Regions from separate parts of the Phenylobacterium composti DSM 19425 genome, predicted to be linked through region 3. Evidence: predicted binding sites of a transcription regulator. Region 3 holds the regulator's gene; each other region holds the start of a gene.
What was found. The regulator LexA, encoded in region 3, represses DNA repair genes until DNA is damaged. The targets are predictions, from matches to a motif close to ATGTTCNCNANNTGTTCT.
Positions count from the first base shown of each region.

Region 1: BO64_RS03610 (YifB family Mg chelatase-like AAA ATPase) is a predicted target of LexA. The motif match lies at 2,487-2,504, and genes of this name have one in related genera.
Region 2: BO64_RS10900 (DUF72 domain-containing protein) is a predicted target of LexA. The motif match lies at 2,665-2,682, and genes of this name have one in related genera.

Region 1 covers NZ_JCANTT010000011.1:128,963-134,335, reverse strand. Annotated here, with positions in the region: gene BO64_RS03620 (alginate O-acetyltransferase AlgX-related protein) at 1-1,421, shown strand, start outside; gene gshB (glutathione synthase) at 1,481-2,425, shown strand; gene BO64_RS03610 (YifB family Mg chelatase-like AAA ATPase) at 2,576-4,102, shown strand; gene BO64_RS03605 (hypothetical protein) at 4,060-4,518, opposite strand; gene BO64_RS03600 (hypothetical protein) at 4,582-4,944, opposite strand; gene BO64_RS03595 (hypothetical protein) at 5,137-5,373, opposite strand, start outside.
Region 2 covers NZ_JCANTT010000015.1:109,509-114,881, forward strand. Annotated here, with positions in the region: gene BO64_RS10890 (TetR/AcrR family transcriptional regulator C-terminal domain-containing protein) at 106-870, shown strand; gene BO64_RS10895 (M28 family metallopeptidase) at 930-2,582, shown strand; gene BO64_RS10900 (DUF72 domain-containing protein) at 2,726-3,553, shown strand; gene BO64_RS10905 (tetratricopeptide repeat protein) at 3,550-5,202, shown strand; gene BO64_RS10910 (SDR family oxidoreductase) at 5,262-5,373, shown strand, end outside.
Region 3 covers NZ_JCANTT010000019.1:27,940-33,312, forward strand. Annotated here, with positions in the region: gene BO64_RS14670 (ComEC/Rec2 family competence protein) at 1-1,288, shown strand, start outside; gene lexA (transcriptional repressor LexA) at 1,313-2,002, opposite strand; gene trpC (indole-3-glycerol phosphate synthase TrpC) at 2,133-2,906, opposite strand; gene trpD (anthranilate phosphoribosyltransferase) at 2,903-3,916, opposite strand; gene BO64_RS14690 (anthranilate synthase component II) at 3,926-4,528, opposite strand; gene BO64_RS14695 (hypothetical protein) at 4,580-4,783, shown strand; gene BO64_RS14700 (hypothetical protein) at 4,749-5,373, opposite strand, start outside.

The DNA.
Region 1 (5,373 bases), on a different contig from region 3:
GGCTGAACCTGCTGCGCTATCGGCTGGGGATCAGCGGCGCGTCCAATGTGATCGTCGGGCGCCAGGGATGGCTGTTCTTCGACAACGGCTCGCACCTCGGCTCGGCGCGCAACGAGCCGGTCTACACCGACGCCCAGGCCCGGGAGTGGCTGGCGGCCCTGGCGGGCCGGACCGAAGCCCTGGAGGCGCGGGGGGCGACCTATCTGGTCATCGCCGCCCCCGACAAGGAGACCCTGTACGCCGAGTTCGGGCCGCGCTGGTACCCGGGGCCGAGCCGCAACCGCCCCGCCGAGCTGCTGAGCCGGCTGGCCGCCGCGTCCCAGGCGGGCGAGGTGCTCTATCTGCATCAGGCGCTGGAGACGCCGACCCGCTGGGGCCTGAGGACCTACACGCCCCACGACACCCACTGGACCGGGCTGGGCGCCTACTACGGCTACGCAGCGGTGATGCGGCGGCTGAAGGCTTTGGGCGTCGCCGAGGGGCCGCGGCCGCTCGAAGACTTCGTGGAGGTCCGCGAGCACGACCCCAACAAGCCGCGCAACCTGGCGCTGATGCTCGGCGTGGCGAGCTTCGTGGGGGTGGACTACCCCGAGTTCGACGATCCCCGCGTCGAAAACACCCTGACGGTGGAGTGGCTGACGCCGGTCAAGGACTGGACGGCGCCGCGGGTGGTCGAGACCGGCCAGGCGGGCAAGCCCGTACTGCTGATGACCATGGACTCGTTCTCCAACGCCGTCCTGCCGTTCTTCTACGGCCACTTCAGCCGCATCGTTCTCGCCCACAATCAGGACGGCCCCTGGCGCGAGGACCTGATCGAACGCTTCCGGCCAGACGTAGTCATCACCGAGGTGGTGGAGAACGGCCTGCCCCTGGTGCTGAACCCAGCGCCGCCCGCCAGCCCCGAGGCGCATGAGCGGATCGAAGCGGCCCTGGCGCGCCCGCATCGGGTGGCGGCCAAGGACCAGGTGGCCCGGCCGCAAGCCAAGGGGCCGATGCCCACCTTGAGCGGCGGCCCGGGGCCCGACGTCCTGGTGGGCGGCCGGCGCGGCGAATTCATCCCGGGCCGGGCCGGAGACGATGTGATCGAGGGCGGGGACGGCGCCGACATCATCCGCGCGGGGGCCGGCGACGACACCGTCGACGGCGGGGCCGGCGCCGACTGGATCAGCGGCGACCGCGGCGACGACATCCTGCGGGGCGGCCCTGGTCCGGACACCTTCGTCACCCGCGACGGGGTGGGAACCGACCGGGTGCTGGACTTCTCGGTCGCCGAGGGCGACCGGGTCCTGGTGGAGCCCGGTGTCGCCTGGGAGTTGCGCCAGGAGGGAGACGACGCCGTCATCGTCACCCAGGGCGGCAAGCTGGTGCTGGTCGGGGTGCGCGCCGACACCCTGCCCCGCGAGGCCATCGTCCGACGCTAGCGCCCGGCGAGCTTCGGGCCTATGTCCTCAGGCCTGAGCCGTTCAGCCCGAGGAAGCGCATGTCCCTGAAAGTCGCGGTCCAGATGGACCCCATCGAAGGCGTGAACATCGAGGGCGACACGACCTTCCTGATGATGGAGACGGCCCAGGCCAGGGGGCACTCGCTCTTCGTCTACACCACCGACAAGCTGGCCATGGAGGACGGCCGGGTGTTCGCCCGCGGTCGCGACGTGCAGGTGCAGCGGGTGGCGGGCGGCCACGCCACGCTCGGGCCGTGGCGGCGAGCCGAGCTTACGGAGTTCGACGTGGTGCTGCTCCGCCAGGACCCGCCGTTCGACATGCACTACATCGACACGACCTTCTTCCTGGAGGCGATCCACCCGCAGGTGCTGGTGGTCAACGACCCCCGCGAGGTGCGCAACGCTCCGGAGAAGCTCTTCGTCACCCGGTTCCCGGACCTGCAGCCCCCGACTCTGATCACCCAGGACCGCGAGGCGATCTACGACTTCCGCGCCCGCCACGGCGACATCGTCATGAAGCCGCTGAACGGCCGCGGCGGCTCGGGCGTCACCCGCCACCTGCAGGACGATCCCAACATCGACGCCATGCTGGAGCTGCACGCCCAGATCGGCCGAGAGCCGGTGATCGTGCAGAAGTTCCTGCCGTCGGTGACCCAGGGCGACAAGCGCATCCTGCTGGTGGACGGCGAGCCGGTCGGGGCCATCAACCGCTTGCCGCCGAAGGGCCAGATCCGCTCCAACATGGCCGTGGGCGGCGCGCCACAGCCGGTGGACCTCACCGCCCGGGACCGCGAAATCTGCGCCGCCATCGGGCCCGAGCTGAAGGCCCGCGGCCTGCTGTTCGTGGGCATCGATGTGATCGGCGACTACCTCACCGAGATCAACGTCACCTCGCCCACCGGCGCCGTGGCCCTGAAGCGCTTCACCGGGATCGACGCCACCGAGGTGATGTGGACCCGCATCGAGGCGATCCGCGCCGCCTGACGGCCTCGGGCGATAGCTGAGAAGATTTTCCCAAGTTACGGAGTCGTCTCACTTTCTCTAAAAGTTCTTTATATGTTCTTGATCCGGCCCGAGCTTCGTGCTCGATTTGTGGATAAGTTGATCTGAATTCCGCAAATTTCGGGGGGTCGGATGGCGGCGCGGGTGGTGACCCTGGCGTTCTCGGGCGTGGAGGCCGTGCGCGTCGACGTCCAGGTGCAGTTCACCGCCGGCTCGTTCGCCTTCGTCGTCGTGGGCCTGGGCGATAAGGCCGTGGCCGAGAGCCGCGAGCGGGTGATCGCCGCCTTCACCGGCATGGGCCTCGCCATGCCGGGCCGCCGGATCGTCGCCAACCTCGCCCCCGCCGACCTTCCGAAGATGGGCAGCCACTACGACCTGCCGATCGCCCTGGCGGTGATGGCCGGCATGGGGATCCTTCCCCCCGACGCCCTGGAAGGCTGGGCGGCCATGGGCGAACTGTCGCTCGACGGACGGATCACGCCGGTGGCGGGCGCCCTGCCGGCGGCAGTGGCCGCGGGCGGCATGGGCCTCGGGCTGATCTGCCCCGAAGCCTGTGGGCCCGAGGCGGCCTGGGCGGGCGAGACCCGCGTCCTCGCCGCCCCGTCGCTGGTCGCCCTGGTGAACCACTTCCGCGGAACCCAGATGCTGTCGCCGCCGAAGCCCGGGCCCATGGCGGACGACGAGCGCATCCCGGACCTGCGCGACGTGAAGGGACAGGAGAACGCCAAGCGGGCGCTCGAGATCGCCGCCGCCGGCGGCCACAACCTTTTGTTCTCGGGTCCTCCAGGCTCGGGCAAGTCGATGATGGCCGCCCGCCTGCCCGGCCTCTTGCCGTCCCTGACCAGCGAGGAACTGCTCGAGACCTCGATGATCCATTCGGTGGCGGGCCTGATCGCCAAGGGCCGGCTCACCCGCGCCCGGCCGTTCCGCAGCCCGCATCACTCGGCCAGCATGGCCGCGCTCACCGGCGGCGGCCTCAAGGCCAAGCCCGGGGAAGTCAGTCTCGCCCACAACGGGGTGCTGTTCCTGGACGAGCTGCCCGAGTTTGGCGCCCAGGCCCTCGACAGCCTGCGCCAGCCGCTGGAGACCGGCGAGGTGGTGGTGGCTCGGGCGAACGCGCACATCCGCTATCCCGCCCGCTTCCAGCTGGTGGCCGCCATGAACCCGTGCCGCTGCGGCGTCGGCGGCCCGGGCCGCGGCGCCTGCGGCCGCGCGCCCCGCTGCCAGACGGACTACCAGGGCCGCATCTCAGGCCCGCTGATGGACCGCATCGACCTTCAGGTGGAGGTTCCGCCGGTGACTCCGGCCGACCTGGCCTTGCCGCCGCCGTCGGAGGGCACCACTGAGGCCGCCGCCCGGGTGGCGGTCGCCCGGGGGCTGCAGACCGAACGGGCCGGGCGCCTGGGCGGGCCGGCGCTCAACGCCCAGGCGGACGGCGACTTCCTGCAGGCCGCGGCGGGCCTGGACGAGGCGGCCCACGCCCTGCTGAGCCGGGCGGCCGAAGCCGGCGGCCTGTCCGCCCGGGGCTGGACGCGGACCCTGCGGCTCGCCCGCACCATCGCCGATCTGGAAGGCGCCGACGCCGTGCGCCGGGTGCATGTGGCCGAGGCGCTGATCTATCGCCGCGTGGCGCCCGCCGGGGTCGGGGCGCTGGCCTGATCGGCGAAGCGCGGCGCCGTCCAGGCGCCGTAGGCGATGGAGAACAGCAGGAGATAGCCCCAGATGATCCCGGCCGTGAGGTAGGCCCAGCCGCCCACGGTGGGATCCACCAGCCGCGCCAGATGGGTCACCACCGCCAGCAGATGGAAGCCGGCGGCGAACAGCGGCCAGTAGCGCGCCGACCGCAGCCCCACCCAGATGAAGACCGCAAGCGCCCCGAGGTCGACCACCAGCACGCCCAGCTCAGGCTCAAGCCCCTGGTAGCGGGCGGCCAGCTTGGTCAGCAGCCAGCCGATCAGCACAGCGTGGGCGCAGATGCGCTCGTCCGGCCCGCCCCGCCGCATGGCCAGGGCGTACACCCCGAGCGTGGCGAGGGTCCACGGCAGGTGCGCTGGCGAAAAGAACTGCGAAAACAAGGAGGGCCCTCGGATCCGACCGAGGGCCCAGGATACAGGAACTGCCGACCTGCGGAACGGTCGTCAGGCGGCGCGAACCTCGCGCAGGCGACGGCCGCCCTGCTCGGTGAGCGACATGCCCGGCGCCGGCTTGTCCTGACCATCGCCCAGGGCCACGGCGCCCAGGCCGACCTGGGTCTGCGCCACGCTGAGCTCCTTGTGGGTCTCGACGATGGCGCGGCGGGCCTCGGCGAGGGCCATGATCGCCTGGCTGGCGCGTTCAACCGCGTCCTGGCCGACCAGCGCCGAGGCGCCGGCCATCTTGCGCAGGGACGGCATCACGCCGGTGAGTTGGGCGGTCTTGGCCAGGGCCGCGTCGATGGCGGCTTCGGCTTCAAACAGGGCCCCAGCGATCTGCTCGGCGGCCATACGACGTTGCTTGAGCATGAGCTCTCTCCCTCACGCCACGTTCGGTGGCGCGTTCTATGGTTTTCGGATTGACGGTTTCTGCGCCGTTCAGGCGTTAGGTTAAGGTCGCGGCAAGACCTTGCAGCGCGTGGAGACCGGCCAGCATGCCCCCGAAAGCGAGGGCCGTGATGATCGCCACAGCCACGATGACGCCCAGCCGCGCAAGCGGGCCTAGCTCATTGACGCCAGGTCCTGATCGGTGTCGGGCCGGAAGTTCTCGTCCAGGAGAACCCAGGTCAGACACAGGATTTCCCGGAGCACCATCTCCGGCGGCTTGAACGGGGCCAGCTTCCGGGTGGCTGAAACCAGGTGCCGCGCCATGTCCGCCTGGGCGGGCGTCGCCGACAGGTCGACGAGTTGCCGTTCCAGCTGGGTCCAGGAAAAGGCCGGTAGGGTCTCTTCCCGGTT
Region 2 (5,373 bases), on a different contig from region 3:
CGCGCGACCTCCCCCGCCGGAACCTCTGCCGGGCTCCGTGCGGAACGCCGTTTGCCGCAAACTCTGTATGATGTAAAGTATTTGTTGCGAGAAAACTGGAGCGGCATGTCCAAGGAACACATCGGCGACGACCCCCGGCGCCTCATCAAGCTGCTGTGGGGTGTGCAGGGGCCGGCCAAGCGCGGCCCCAAGCCGCGGATCTCGCAGGACGACGTGGTGCAGGCGGCCATCGACATCGCCGACCGCGAGGGCCTGAGCGCCATCTCCATGCGCACGCTCGCCCAGGCGGTGGGCGTCTCGCCCATGGCCATCTACACCTATGTGCAGTCGAAGTCGGAGCTGCTCGCCCTGATGTTCGACAAGGTGATCGGCGAGAGCGACCCGCTGCCGCCCGGCCTGGGCTGGCGCGAGAGCCTGGCCTTCGTCGCCCGGGCGCGCTGGGAAGTCTCGCAGCGGCGGCCCTGGCTGCTAGGCCTGACGCTCCACCGGCCGCCGCTCGGCCCCAACATCGTCGCCAAGATGGAAACGGTCATGGCCGCCCTCGACGGCACGGGCCTCACCGCCCTCGACCGCGAGATCATCATGTCCGTGCTGCACAACTACATCGAAGGCGCCCTCAACGAGGCCCGGGAGAGCCGGGAGGCCGAGCAGCGCAGCGGCCTCACCGACGCCGAGTGGGCGGGCCTCGTCCAGCCGGCGCTGCAGGAGCAGCTCGATCCCAGGCGCTTCCCGCACCTGACCCGCCTCACCGTCGCCTGGCGGGAGCATGGCGGCCGCCTCACCGACCCGCGTCAGCGCTTCGAGGCGGGGCTCCAGGTGATGCTCGACGGAATCGCCGCCTTCATCGCCCGGCGACAATCCGAGGCCTAGCTTTTCGCGCCAAGGCGGGATTAGGTCGCCCCAGCTCAACCACAGACCGAGTGCGTCACTTGAAGAAACTCCTGCTCTGCGCGGCCGCCGCGTCCGTGTTCGCGACCGCCGCCCTCGCCGCGCCCGCCCTCGATGGCGCGCGCATGAAGGAAGACATTCGCGTCCTCTCCACCGACGAGTTCGAGGGCCGCGCCCCGGCCACGGCGGGCGAGGAGAAGACCATCGCCTACCTCGTCCAGCAGCTGAAGGCGGCGGGCGTGCAGCCGGCCGGCGACCTGCAGCCCGACGGCACGCGCGCCTGGACCCAGGACGTGCCCCTGGCCCGCTTCGCCACCAAGGGCCCGGTCCACGTCTCGGTGAACGTCGCCGGCAAGACCGAGACCTGGACCCAGGGCGAGCAGATCGCCATCCGCGCCGCCCAGACGGGCATCGACCGCCTGACCCTGAAGGACGTGCCGATCGTCTTCGCCGGCTATGGCGTGAAGGCCCCCGAGCGGAACTGGGACGACTTCAAGGGCATGGACCTGAAGGGCAAGATCGCCCTGGTCCTCGTCAACGACCCCGACTTCGAGACCGGCGAAGGCGACTTCGGCGGCAAGGCCATGACCTACTATGGCCGCTGGACCTACAAGTTCGAGGAAGCCGCCCGCCAGGGCGCCGTGGGCTTCCTGGTGATCCACGAGACCGCCCCCGCCTCCTACGGCTGGGCCACCGTCAAGAACTCCAACACCAACGAGATCTTCGACGTCATCCGCAAGAACCCGTCCGAGGCCCACGCGCCTCTGGAAGGCTGGATCCAGCGCGACAACGCCGCGGCCCTGCTGAAGGCGGCCGGCTTCGATTTCGAGACCCTGAAGAAGCAGGCCCAGACCCGCGACTTCAAGCCGGTGGAGCTGAAGGGCGTCACCTTCTCTACCGACTATGAGATCGACGCCCAGAAGGTCGTCTCCAAGAACGTCGTGGCAGTCGTGCCGGGCGCCAAGCGGCCCGACGAGCGGGTGATCTACAGCGCCCACTGGGACCACCTGGGCATCGGCCTCCCCGACGCCCGTGGCGACAAGATCTACAACGGCGCCCTGGACAACGCCTCGGGCACCGCGGCCCTGCTTGAGCTGGCCCGCGTCTTCGCCGCGGGGCCGAAGCCGGACCGCTCGGTGATGTTCCTGGCGGTGACCGCCGAGGAGAAGGGTCTGCTGGGCTCGGAATACTACGCCGACAACCCGCTCTATCCGCTCGCCACCACCGTGGGCGTGCTGAACATGGACGGGGTCAACCTGCTGGGCCGGGCCAAGGACATCACCATGTCCGGCGACGCTCCGCTCACCCTGCAGGACGACATGATCAAGGTCGCCGCCAAGTACGGCATGACCTTCACCCCCGATCCGAACCCGCAGGCGGGCAGCTTCTTCCGCTCGGACCACTTCCCCTTCGCCAAGCGTGGCGTGCCGGCCATCTCGTTCGGCGCGGGCCAGAACCTGGAGAAGGGCGGCGTGGAAGCCGGCAAGGCCGCCGCCGAGGCCTATACCAAGGACAAGTACCACCAGCCGGCCGACGAATTCGATCCGAACTGGGACATGTCCGGCGCCGTTCAGGAGATCAGCGTCTTCTACGACCTGGGCGCCGAGCTCGCGAACTCCACCCGCTGGCCGGAGTGGAAGGACGGGGCCGAATTCAAGGCCGCCCGCGACGAGACCAAGTCGCAGCGCAAGTAAGGCCACCGGCGGGCGGCGCGCGTTGCGCGCCGCCCCTCAGCCGCCTCGTCCCCACCCTTTGCCCGCCAGGACGAGCGCCTCAGGAACATCTTGAGAACGCCGCTATTCCCGACTAGCTAGAACGCGACCAACGGGAGGCGCACATGGCCGGCCAGGGCAAGATCCGCTGCGGCATCGGGGGCTGGACCTTCGAGCCCTGGCGCGGGGTGTTCTATCCCAAGGGCCTGAAACACGCCGACGAACTGGCCTATGCCTCGCGGCGGCTCACCGCCATCGAGATCAACGGCACCTACTATTCCACCTTCAAGCCCGACAGCTGGGCCAGGTGGCGCGCGGCCACGCCCGAGGGCTTCAAGTTCGCCGTGAAGGCCAGCCGCTTCTGCACCAACCGAAAGGTGCTGTCCGAGGGCAAGAGCTCCATGGACATTTTCCTGGGCCAGGGCCTGACCGAACTGGGCGACCGCCTGGGGCCGATCCTGTGGCAGTTCGCCCCGACCAAGATCTTCGACCACGACGAGTTCGCCGCCTGGCTCGACCTTCTGCCGCGCGAGCTCGACGGCCTGCCGCTCCGGCATGTGGTGGAGGTGCGCAACGCCTCCTTTGCCGATCCGAAGTTCGTCGGCCTCTGCCGGGACCGCAATGTGGCGATCTGCAACGCCGAGACCGAGAAGTACCCCTTCATTCCGGACGTGACCGCCGACGTCGTCTACCTGCGCCTGATCTCCGCCAGTGACGAAATTCCCACCGGGTACGAGGCGGCCGACCTCGACCTCTGGGTCGAGCGGTTCCGCGCCTATGCGGCCGGCGGCGTGCCCGGCGACTTCCGCCCCCTGGACCGCACGGGGCCGCCCGAGGAGCCCCGGGACGTCTACGCCTTTGTCATTCACGAGGGGAAGGTCCGCGCCCCGGCCGCGGCCATGGAGTTCATCAGGCGGGTGGATCCGGACTTCACGCCGGAGCCCTGGCCTTGACCGCGACGGAACCCCGCGCCCAGGCCATCGCCCTCGCCCGCGCTGGTCGGCTGGCCGAGGCGGCCGCGGCGCTCGAACGCCTGCTGGCGACCGCCCCCAAGGACGCCGCCGCCTGGGCCATGCTGGGCCAGCTGCGCCTCGACCTCGGCCGTTCCGCCGAGGCCCTCGCCGCCTTCGATGAGGCCGTGGCCTTGCAGTCGGAGCGGGCTGAGAATCACCTCAATCGCGGCGTGGCCCTGGGCCGCCTGGAGCGGCACGCCGAGGCCCTGGACGATTACGACAAGGCGTTGGCCCTGAGGCCCGACCTCGCGGTGGCCCACGCCAACCGCGCCCAGGCCCTGAACGAACTGTCCCGCCACGAGGAGGCCGCCGAAGCCGCCCTGGGGGCCCTGCGCCTGCATCCCGGAGACGTGGGCGCCCTCAACCATCTGGGCGTCGCCCGCCACGCCCAGCGGCGCTACGACGAGGCCCTCGAGGCCTTCCGCCAGGCGCTGAAGGTCCGCCCCGCCCATCACGACAGCCTCTGCAACCTGGGCATGACGCTCACCGCCCTCGGGCGCCACGCCGAAGCCGTGACGGCCCTGGACGCCGCCGTCGCCGCCCATCCGGACAGCAGCCTGGCGCGCTACCGCCGGGCCCACGCGCGCCTCCCTCTCGGCGACTTCGAGGGCGGCTGGGCCGACTACGAACACCGCTGGGCGACCCCGCTCTTCACGGCCCGGGCCCGCGGCCAGGTCCCGGCGCCCCTCATCCCGCGCCTGACCATCGCCCCGACGCCCGAGGACCTGGCCGGTCGCCGGGTGCTGGTGGTGGCCGAACAGGGCGTGGGCGACGAGATCATGTTCGCCAGCATCCTGCCCGATCTCGCCGCCGTGGCCCGGGAGGTCGCCCTGGTGTGCGAGCCGCGCCTTGTGGGCCTGTTCTCGGCCAGCTTCCCGCAGATCGCCTGCCTGGACCCCGAGGCCGCTCGGAGCCTGCGGGGCGGAGCCTTCGACCGGATCGTCTCCCTGGGGAGCCTGGCCCACGCCTGGCGCCGCCGCCGCGAGGACTTTCCCGGCAGGTCCTATCTGCGGCCCCCGGCCGACGCCGCCGCGGCCTGGCGCGAGCGCCTTGCCGCGGGCGACGCGGGCCCTGCGCCCCTGCGGATCGGCATCTCCTGGCGCGGCGGCCTGGCGCGCACGGGCGCCTCGGCCCGGTCCATGCCCCTGGAGCGCCTAGCCCGCGCCCTCTCCGCCCCCGGCCGAGAACTGGTGAGCCTGCAGTACGGCGACCCGCGCGAGGAAATCGCCACGGTCAACGCCGGCCTGCCCACGCCCGTCCGCGCCTTCGGCCCGGCCGAGATCGACGACTTCTCGGCCCTGGCCGGACTGGTCACGGCCCTCGATCTGGTGGTCACCGTCCAGACAGCTCTCGTCCACCTTGCCGGCGCCCTGGGCCGACCCGCCCTGGTGATGATCCCGAAGACGCCGGAATGGCGCTACGGCGCGAGCGGCGAGACCCTGCCCTGGTACGGCTCGGCGCGGCTGTTCCGCCAGGGGCCGGACGGCCAGTGGGGCCCGGTCCTGGAACGCATCGTCCGGGCGGTGGCGGAGATCGAGGGCGGACGCGCGCCGGCGGACGCCTTCGCGACGGTTTCCGCGCGGGATTGACCGACGCCGCGTCAGGGCGGCCCACTACCTCTCCAACAAGAACCCAGGGGAGGCCGCCGATGACCCATTTCACGCCCGAGGACCTGATGTTCCGGCCCGGCCTGATGAAGGGCCAGCGGGTGCTGATCACCGGCGGCGGCACGGGCCTGGGCAAGGTGATGGCCGAGGCCT
Region 3 (5,373 bases):
GGCCATCGTGGGAGGCTTCGCCTTCGCCGCGGCGCGGGTGGCTGTGGCGGCCTGGCCGTGGCTGGCGCTGCGGGTGTCGGGCAAGAAGCTGGCGGCCATCGTGGGCCTGGCCGCCGTGGGCGGCTATCTGGTGCTGTCAGGCGCGCCGCCGCCCGCGGAACGGGCGGCGATCACCGCGTCGGTCGCCTTTGCGGCCATTCTCGTGGATCGCCAGGCGATCAGTCTTCATGCGCTGGCCCTGGCCGCTATGGGCGTTCTTCTAGCCCAGCCCGAGGCCGTCACCGAGCCCGGCTTCCAGATGTCGTTCGCAGCCACGGCCGCGCTCGTCGCCCTGGCCGAGGCCTGGCCGCAACCCGTTCGCGAGATCTCCGCGCCCTGGTGGATCCGCGGGCCCCAGGCGGCGGCGACCTGGGTTGCGGCCAGTCTGGCGGTGAGTTTCGTGGCGGGGCTCGCCACGGGGCCGTTCGCGATCCAGCACTTCAACCGCGTCTCGACCTGGGGCTTGCTGGCCAATCTGGCGGTGGCGCCGATCTCGTCGTTTCTCCTGATGCCGGCGCTGGCGATCGGCGCGGCCCTGTCGCCCCTGGGGTTTGGACGCGCGCCCCTGGAGGTGGCCGGCTTCGCCATCGATCTGATGAACCGCGTAGCGGCGACGGCGGCCGCCGCGCCCATGGCTCAGTCGCTGGTCGCCAGCGCGCCGGCCTGGACGCTGCCGGCGGCGTTCCTGGGCATCCTCGCCATCTGCCTCTGGCGCGGGCCGCTACGCTGGGTCGGCCTGCCGCTAGCCCTGTCCGTGCTGTGGGTTCCTCGTCCGCCGACGCCTGACGTCTGGATCAGCGCCGATGGTGCGGCCGTGGCGGTGCGGGAGGGACGCCAGGCGGTGCTGCTGCGGCCAGACGTGAAGCTGTTCGGGGCCGAGCTCTGGGCGCGCCGGCGCGGCCTCGAGCCCCTGGCGAGCGAAGCCGAGCGCGACATCCGCTTCGACTGTGATCGCTGGAGCTGCGCGCCGGGGCTGGGGGCGCCTGTGCGGCTGGCGGCGGCCTGGAACCTTCGGCGTCCGCTTCGGGCCGGGCGGCTGGACGACCTCTGCGCCGACGCCGAGGTAGTGGTTGTGCGCAACGACCTGCGGCCCGAGCGCTGCGCGGCGGCGGTCGTGTTCACGGGGGCGGACTTCCGCGCCGGAGGTTCGGCCGAACTCTACCGGCAGGCCGACGGCGGCTGGCGGATCGTCTGGGCCAGCGATCTGCGCGGCCGGCGACCGTGGACCTGGGGCTTCGATCCCCGATAGGGCCCGCCGCCGGCCGGCGGCGACTTAGTGGTAGCGCCGGATCAGGCCCACGAGGCGGCCCTGCACCGACACTTGGTCGGGGCCAAAGATGCGGGTCTCATAGGCCGGGTTGGCGGCCTCGAGGGCGATGGAGGCGCCTTTCTTGCGCAGCCGCTTGAGGGTGGCTTCCTCGCCATTCACCAGAGCCACGACGATGTCGCCCGAGTTGGCGCTGTCGGTCCGGCGGATCACCACGAAGTCGCCGTCGAGGATGCCGGCGTTGATCATGGAATCGCCCTGGATCTCGAGGACGAAATGCTCACCCGCGCCGAGCATGGCCTCGGGCACCGGCAGGCGATCGCGTTCCTGCTGAATGGCCTCGATCGGCGTCCCGGCCGCGATCTTGCCGAGGATCGGGAGTTCGCGCGTGTCGTTGGCGGCCACCGGCATGTCCTTGCCGGCGTCGACCAGTTGCGGCTTGAACGGGGCGCGGCCCTTGGGCGGGGCGGCGGCCGTGGCCTGCTGGGGCAGGCGGACCACTTCCAGGGCCCGGGCGCGGTGTGGCAGACGGCGCAGGAAACCACGCTCTTCCAGGGCGGTGATCAGGCGGTGAATGCCGGACTTGGACGCCAGATCCAGGGCTTCCTTCATCTCGTCGAAGGACGGCGAGACCCCGGTCTCCTTGATCCGCTCATGAATGAACATAAGCAGTTCATGCTGCTTGCGGGTGAGCATCTAGGGCGACCTCTGGAACAAAGCGCAAACGTTGCGTTTGTTCTGTAGATGTTCCCAGTTAATGTCAAGTTACGACGGTTCCCCCTGAAAAATCAGGGAAAATCATTCCCGGCCAAGTACGAAAACCGACTCAGCCCAGCAGTTCGCGCGTCGCCGTCGTGACGTCGGCTTGTCTCATCAGGCTTTCACCCACCAGCATGGCCCGAGCGCCGGAGCGCTCAAGGCGCGCGGCGTCGGCGGCGGTGAAGATGCCGCTCTCGGTCACCAGCAGGGCTTCGGGCGGGGCGAGCCGTGCCAGGCGTTCGGTGGTGGCGAGATCCACCGTGAAGGTGCGCAGGTCGCGGTTGTTTACACCCACCAGATCAGCGCCAAGCTTGCCGGCGCGGTCCATCTCGGCCTCGTCATGCACCTCGACCAGGGCGTCCATGCCCAGCCGCCGGGCTTCGGCCATCAGATCGGCGGCCAGGGCGTCGTCGACCATGGCCAGGATCACCAGGATGGCGTCGGCTCCGAGGTCGCGGGATTCCGTCACCTGCCAGGGATCCACCAGGAAGTCCTTACGGATGCAGGGTAGGGCGACCGCCTCGCGCGCGGCCACGAGATAGGCGTCCTTGCCTTGGAAGCTGGGTTCGTCGGTAAGGACCGAGAGGCAGGCCGCGCCGCCGGCCTCGTAGGCGCGGGCCAGGGCGGACGGGTCGAAGTCCTCCCGGATCAGGCCCTTGGACGGCGATGCCTTCTTGATCTCGGCGATCAGCGCCAGGCGGCCGGGAGCGTGGCGTTGCGCCAGGGCGTCGCGGAAGCCCCGCGGCGGAGAGGCGGCCGGCTCGATGACGGGACGCGCGGCCTTGCGGGCGGCCACATCCTCACGCTTGTAGGCGGCGATCCGGGCCAGGATGTCGCTCATGCCGCGGTGATCTCCACCAGCTTGTCCAGCGCCGCCTGGGCGCGTCCGTCGTCGATGACCTGGCCGGCGAGTTCGACGCCTTCGCGCAGGGTCTCGACCTTGTCGGCCACGAGGAAGGCCGCCGCAGCGTTGAGCGCCACGATGTCCCGATAGGCCCCATGTTCACCCGCCAGCAGACGCCGCAGGGCAGAGGCGTTCTCGGCGGGGGCGCCGCCGGTGATGTCGGCGAGGGCGGCCCGGCGCAGGCCCACCGCCTCGGGGGTCACGGTGAACAGCCGCACCTTGCCGTCGCGCAGTTCGGCGACGGAGGTCTCGCCCGTGGTGGTCATCTCATCCAGGCCCGACCCGTGGACGACCCAGGCCCGTTCGGAACCCAAAAGCCTCAGGGCTTCGGCCAGCGGCTTCACCCAGCGCTCGGCATAGACGCCAATCACCTGCCGCTGGGCGCCAGCCGGGTTGGTGAGGGGCCCCAGGAGATTGAAGATGGTGCGGAAGCCCAGTTCGGCCCGGATCGGCGAGACGTGGCGCATGGCGCTGTGATGGGCCGGGGCGAACAGGAAGCAGATGCCCGCCGTCTCCAGCGCCTTCAACTGGGCCTCGGTGGACGCGGCGATGTTGACGCCAAGCTCGGTGAGCACGTCGGCGGTGCCCGACTTGGACGACATGGCGCGGTTGCCGTGCTTGGCCACCTTCAGCCCGCCGCCCGCCGCCACGAAGCCGACCGCCGTGGAGATGTTCAGGGTGTGGAGGCCATCGCCCCCGGTCCCGCACACGTCGATGGTGGGAAAACCGGGCTCAAGACGTACGGCGGCCCGGCGCATGGCGCGGGCGCAGGCCGCGATCTCCCCCAGGGTCTCACCCCGCATCCGCATGGCGGTGAGGGCCGCGCCCACCTGGGCCGGCGTCGGCTCGCCGCGCAGGCAGGCCGAGAAGAAGGTGTCGGCGTCGGCGTCGGACAGGGTCGCGCCGTCGGCCAGGCGCGAAAGGAGCGGCTTGAAGGCGTCGGACATGAACGGCGCTCAGGCTTGGGCCAGGGACCGTGCGGGCCGCTTCACGCCGGCGATGTCGAGGAAGTTGCCGAGCAGTTCATGGCCACATTCGGTGGCGATGGATTCTGGGTGGAACTGCACGCCAAAAATCGGCCGCGTCTTGTGCTGCACGCCCATGATCTCGCCGTCGTCGGTCCAGGCGGTGACCTCCAGGTCAGCAGGCAGGTCGGCCTCACGAACCGAGAGGCTGTGGTAGCGGGTCGCCGTGAAGGGGTTCTTCAGGCCGGCGAACACGCCCTTGCCGTTGTGGTGGATCGGGCTGGTCTTGCCATGCATCAGCACCTTGGCGCGGACCACCGCGCCGCCGAACGCCTGGCCGATGGACTGGTGGCCCAGGCAGACGCCGAAGATCGGCAGGTCGTCCGGCGCGGCGGCCAGCAGCGGAAGGCAGATGCCCGCCTCATTGGGGGTGCAGGGCCCTGGAGACAGCAGCACCGCATCCGGCTTGAGGCCGAGCGCCTCGTCGACGGTCAGGGCGTCGTTGCGCACGACATGCGTGTGGGCGCCCAGTTCGTTCAGGTAGTGAACCAGGTTGTAGGTGAAGCTGTCGTAGTTATCGACGACCAGGATCATGCGTCTCCCTTAGGCTTTGCCGACGCATCCGCCAAGCGGGATGCTCGCCCCATGTCGGCAGACGATTCGATGCTGGATTTTCAGGCGATGGCCCGGGCCCGGGCGCTTCTGACCCGCAGTCGCCCACCCGAGCGTACGTGGCCGGCGCTTGTGGCGGCGGCGGCCCTGGCGATCTCGGCCCTGGCTTTCGCGACGGCGATGATTCTCGCTCCGCCCCTGGTCACCCACTCGGCGGTGAAGAGCGCGCCGGAGTAAGGTCACCGTCGACCACGGGCGGCATCAGCCGGCCCCAGGCCTCGATCACGCCGCGCTCGGCGAGGCCGGCGAACAGCCGCTGCACATTGACGGCGTTTTCGCGCAGAAAGGTCTGCCAGACCGGCCGCTCAAACACCTCATAGGGCACCACGAGGCCGCTGCTGATCCGCCGGACGTGATCTTGATCCATCAGCGCCTTCACATGCCGACGGACGGTCTCCGCGGGCATAGACAGGCGATGGGCGGTTTCGGCGACGTTGGTGCGGCCGTTCTCGGCGGTGAGCACCGCCAGCAGCACGATGGCTGAGGCGATGTCGTCCACCGCGGCCATCAGGCCGTCGGTCGTGCGCAGCACATAGTCCGAGAGCAGGCGGACGGCCGCGCGGACGGGGATCGAGGATTCGGGCGGATAGGCCGAGCGGGGCAGGGACTCCACCAGGCCGGCCGCGTTCGCCTGGTGGAAGAAGGTCACCAGCCGGCGGTGGCTCTTGGTGACGCTCTCCACGTAGGCCGGAGACGCCAGATAGGCCTCGGGCACGATGACGCCGCCGTCCACCGAGGCGCAGGCGCCCAGGGCCTCCAGCCGGCGC